DNA from 2 places in the Arthrobacter sp. P1_B3 genome. Region 1 is predicted to be linked to the other one. Evidence: riboswitches for the same ligand, from Rfam matches in the RefSeq annotation. Region 1 holds a riboswitch; the other holds the start of a gene.
What was found. A riboswitch is a leader RNA that binds a small molecule or an ion and turns the genes downstream of it on or off. The one in region 1 is predicted to bind glycine.
Positions count from the first base shown of each region.

Region 2: another riboswitch for glycine. It lies ahead of AC1D2F_RS21760 (aminomethyl-transferring glycine dehydrogenase); the one in region 1 lies ahead of gcvP (aminomethyl-transferring glycine dehydrogenase).

Region 1 covers NZ_JBFTZV010000037.1:4,044-6,235, forward strand. The annotation lists gene gcvP (aminomethyl-transferring glycine dehydrogenase) at 1-1,160, opposite strand, end outside; glycine riboswitch at 1,213-1,320, opposite strand; glycine riboswitch at 1,322-1,419, opposite strand; gene AC1D2F_RS22290 (GNAT family N-acetyltransferase) at 1,673-2,191, shown strand.
Region 2 covers NZ_JBFTZV010000033.1:35,635-37,826, reverse strand. The annotation lists partial or broken gene AC1D2F_RS21760 (aminomethyl-transferring glycine dehydrogenase) at 1-922, opposite strand, end outside; glycine riboswitch at 962-1,077, opposite strand; glycine riboswitch at 1,079-1,177, opposite strand; gene AC1D2F_RS21755 (TetR/AcrR family transcriptional regulator) at 1,457-1,996, opposite strand; gene AC1D2F_RS21750 (MFS transporter) at 2,065-2,192, shown strand, end outside.

The DNA of each region.
Region 1 (2,192 bases):
AAGAAGGAGTCGCTCGCCAGTTCGCGGCCGGCGATCTTCAGCGTGGCGGCGAGGGCGCGGGTGTTGTTGTGGACGGTCTCGGCGATGGCTTTCAGCCCGTCGGGGCCGTGGTAGACGGCGTAGAACGAGGACACGATGGCCAGCAGTGCCTGCGCGGTGCAGATGTTGGACGTGGCCTTCTCGCGGCGGATGTGCTGCTCGCGGGTCTGCAGGGCCAGGCGGTACGCCGGCACGCCGGCGTTGTCTTTGGAGACGCCGACGATGCGGCCGGGGAGCGTGCGTTCCATGCCCTCGCGCACCGCCATGTAGGCGGCGTGCGGGCCGCCGAAGAACAGCGGCACGCCCAGGCGCTGGGTGGAGCCGACGGCGATGTCAGCACCCTGCTCGCCCGGAGGGGTGATCAGGGTCAGGGCCAGGAGGTCCGCTGCCACAGTGACCAGCGCGCCGCGTTCCTTGGCCTCGGCGATCACCCCGGACTGGTCCCACACCCGGCCGGAGACGCCGGGCTGCTGCAGGACGACGCCGTTGATCTCGCCGGCGGGCAGGCCCTTGGAGAGGTCGGCGACCTCCACCTCGAAGCCCAGGGCTTCGGCGCGGCCCAGCACAATGGCGATGGTCTGCGGGAGGCAGTCGGCGTCGAGGACGGTCTTGGCCCCGGCCGCGGACTTGTTCTTGTTGGCGCGGCGCATGAGGAGCACGGCCTCGGCGACGGCGGTGGCCTCGTCGAGGAGCGACGCATTGGCGACCGGGAGCGCGGTGAGGTCCTGGACCATGGTCTGGAAGTTCAGCAGCGCCTCGAGGCGGCCCTGGGAGATCTCCGGCTGGTAGGGCGTGTACGCGGTGTACCAGGCCGGGGCTTCGAGGATGTTGCGGCGGATCACCGGCGGGGTGACGGTGTCGTAGTAGCCCTGGCCGATCATCTGCACGGCCGTCTTGTTCTTGGAGGCGAGCTTGCGCAGCTCGGCCAGCACCTGGACTTCGCTGAGGGCGCTGTCCAGCGTGAGGGGCTTTTCCTGGCGAATGGAATCGGGGACCGCGTTGTCAACGAGGCCATCAACGCTGTCGTAGCCGACGGCCTTGAGCATGGTGTCGATGTCGGCCTGGCGGCGGGCGCCGATGTGGCGATCTGCGAAGGTGGACGGGGACGATTGAACCGTCATGAGAGGAACTCCATAATTCAGGTGGCATCAAAACGCCACGATGATTCGGGTTCCTCCCCGCTCTGTATTGGACCTGAGAGTTTCCGTTTTGCCCTGCTGATTGCAGCGCGCCACTTGCACCGTCGGTGAGCCCGGTTGCCCGGACTGCTTTCCAGAGTTGCCTTGCCGCGGCGGTACGTGGGCCTGAGAGATTCCTGGGGAGGATTTGCTCCTACGGCGCCTGCTGAACGTACCGGCAGGACTCTCCCGCCGCAGATCATAAGCCGTGCCACTGGTCGGTGACACAGCTCACAATTTATCTGGTTCCCGGGCAGGATGCAAAATTAATTTCAATTGAGTCGCTGATTCCTGCACCACGGGGGTGCCTCCCCGCCGTCGAATGCCAGCCAAGGAACAAGTCCATCCCCCGGGCCGTTGGGCTACTACGACCTGCCGTCCGCTGACGCTGGCAGCACCCTACACACCCGGACCGACACCACGGGAAACGCGAACCCTTCGAATATGATCGCGTGATGCCTCTCCTTATCGCTCCGGACGCAAGCTACCACTCCTCCTGGCTGGAAGGATCCGCAGAATTTGACGGCGCCCACCGGGACGGCGGGGGCGCGGAGGACTGGTCCCTGGAAGAACTCAAAGATGCCCAGTCGTTCCGCCGCTTTGTCGACGCCCTCATCAATGACGCTCGGCCGGAGAGCCCGCGGAAGCCAGGATATGTGCCCTGCACGTACTTGTGGGTCATGGAAGGTGACACGTTCCTTGGCTCACTGGCCATCAGGCACGAACTGAACGACTTCCTCTTCAACGAAGGCGGGCACATCGGCTACAGCGTGAGGCCCTCCGCCAGGCGTCGCGGCCACGCAGCGAGGGCGCTGGCTGATGCCTTGCCGATTGCCCGTGAACTGGGAATCCCCCGGGTTCTTCTCACATGCGATGAGGATAATGCAGGCTCCCGGGCGACCATCGAAAAGAACGGCGGCGCCTACGAGGACACCCGCAACGGCAAACGCCGCTACTGGGTCGACACCGTCTGAC
Region 2 (2,192 bases), on a different contig from region 1:
AGACACCCACGAGGCGGCCGGGCATGGAGCGCTCCAGCCCCTTCTGCACGGCCATGTAGGCGGCGTGCGGGCCGCCGAAGAACAGCGGCACGCCGAAGCGCTGGGCGGAGCCGACGGCGATATCCGCACCCTGCTCGCCCGGAGGGGTGATCAGGGTCAGGGCCAGGAGGTCCGCGGCCACAGTGACCAGCGCGCCGCGTTCCTTGGCGTCGGCGATCACCGCGGTGTGGTCCAACACGCGGCCGGAGACGCCCGGCTGCTGCAGGACGACGCCGTTGATGACGCCCTCGGGCAGGCCCTTCGAGAGGTCCGCGACCTCGACCTCGAAGCCGAGGGCTTCCGCGCGGCCCTTGACGATCGCGATGGTCTGCGGGAGGCAGTCGGCGTCGAGGACGGTCTTGCCGTCGTGCGCCGTCTTGTTCTTGTTGGCGCGGCGCATCATCAGCACGGCCTCGGCGACGGCGGTGGCTTCGTCCAGCAGCGATGCGTTGGCGATCGGCAGGCCGACGAGGTCCTGGACCATGGTCTGGAAGTTCAGCAGGGCTTCGAGCCGGCCCTGGGAGATTTCCGGCTGGTACGGCGTGTACGCGGTGTACCAGGCCGGGGCTTCGAGGATGTTGCGGCGGATCACCGGCGGGGTGAGCGTGTCGTAGTAGCCCTGCCCGATCATCTGCACGGCGGTCTTGTTCTTCGCTGCCAGCTTGCGCAGCTCGGCGAGGACTTCCACCTCGCTGAGGGCGGCGGCGAGCGCGAGATCGGAGTCCTGACGGATGTCCTTCGGAACGGCGGTGTCCACCAGGGCGTCGACGGTGTCGTAGCCGACAGCCTTCAGCATGGCGTCGACGTCGGCCTGGCGGCGCGCGCCGATGTGCCGGTCAACGAAGGACGTGGAGGCTGGGGTAACAGTCACAAGGAACTCCATAACTCAGGCGGCGCAGGGTACGCCACATTGATTCGGGTTCCTCCCCGCTCTGTATTGGACCTGAGAGTTTCCGCGAAGCCTGCGTTTCAGGGGCTCCGCTTGCACCGTCGGTGAGCACAGCATGTCCGGGACACGCCTGCTACTTTCCAGAGATGCCTTGCCGCGGCGGTACATGGGCCTGAGAGATTCCTGGGGAGGGTTTGCTCCTACGGCGCCTGCTTGTACCTACTTGCAGGACTCTCCCGCCGCAGATCAAAGGCGTATTCAGTTGGGTGATTAATCGTGGGTGACAACAGTCACAGCTCCCATTCTCCTATGCCGGGCGCGCGTCCGCAAACTCCCTGCCAGCCGCCGACCCAGGTTACGGGCGACAAGCCGCCCCCGGGTGCGTCCGCCAACACGAGTTCGCCGGACAGCGGCCAGGTCGCCGCAACTTTGCGGCGAACTCGCACGCTTCCGGCGAGTTCGGCGGGGTGGGCGGGAGCGGGCGGGGTGGGCGGGAGCGGGCGGGGTGGGCGGGAGCGGGCGGGAGCGTCAGCGGCGCAGCTTCTCGACGGCGGCCAGCAGGCTCTCGACGTCCGCTTCGACCTCCGGAAGCGGCCCGCCGGGGCCCCGGCCCAGCATGGCGTTGAAGTACAGCCCGTCCCCCATGTACAGGACGGCCTTCGCCATGGCGGGTCCGACGTCGGCCGCCAGCAGTTCCAGCCAGCTCGCCTGGGCGGCGGCGAAGCGGCGGAGGGTCTCCCCGTGCGCCACCTCGGCGAGCCGCGTGGCCGCCACGAAGACCCGGTCCATGGGCGTGTCCGCCCACACCGAGGACCTAATGAAGTACGCCGCCGCCCCTTCGGGGGCCGCCGCCATGGCGGCAACATCCGCAGCCAGATGCCGGTCCAGCCGTTCCAGCAGGACCGCGATCATCGCCTCCTTGGTCGGGAAGTGGTAGAGCAGGCCGCCCTTGGAGACGCCGGCCCGGCGCGCGACGGCGTCCAGCGTCGCGGCGCGTTCACCGACTTCGATGAGCAGGGATTCGAAGGCATCGAGGACGGCCTCGCGGGCGACGGGTTTCCTGGGCATGCCTCCCATCATGCCTGCCCAGCCCTTCATTTCTTAACTGTACCGTCCAGACGGTATAGTTATGTCCTATGAGCATTTCATCGATCACCGCAGCCACCAGCATCCCGGCGGCCACCGGCCCCCGGGCACCGTGGCGCGACTGGGTGGCGCTGGCCCTGCTAATGTTCCCCGTCCTGCTCGTGGCCGTGGACAACAC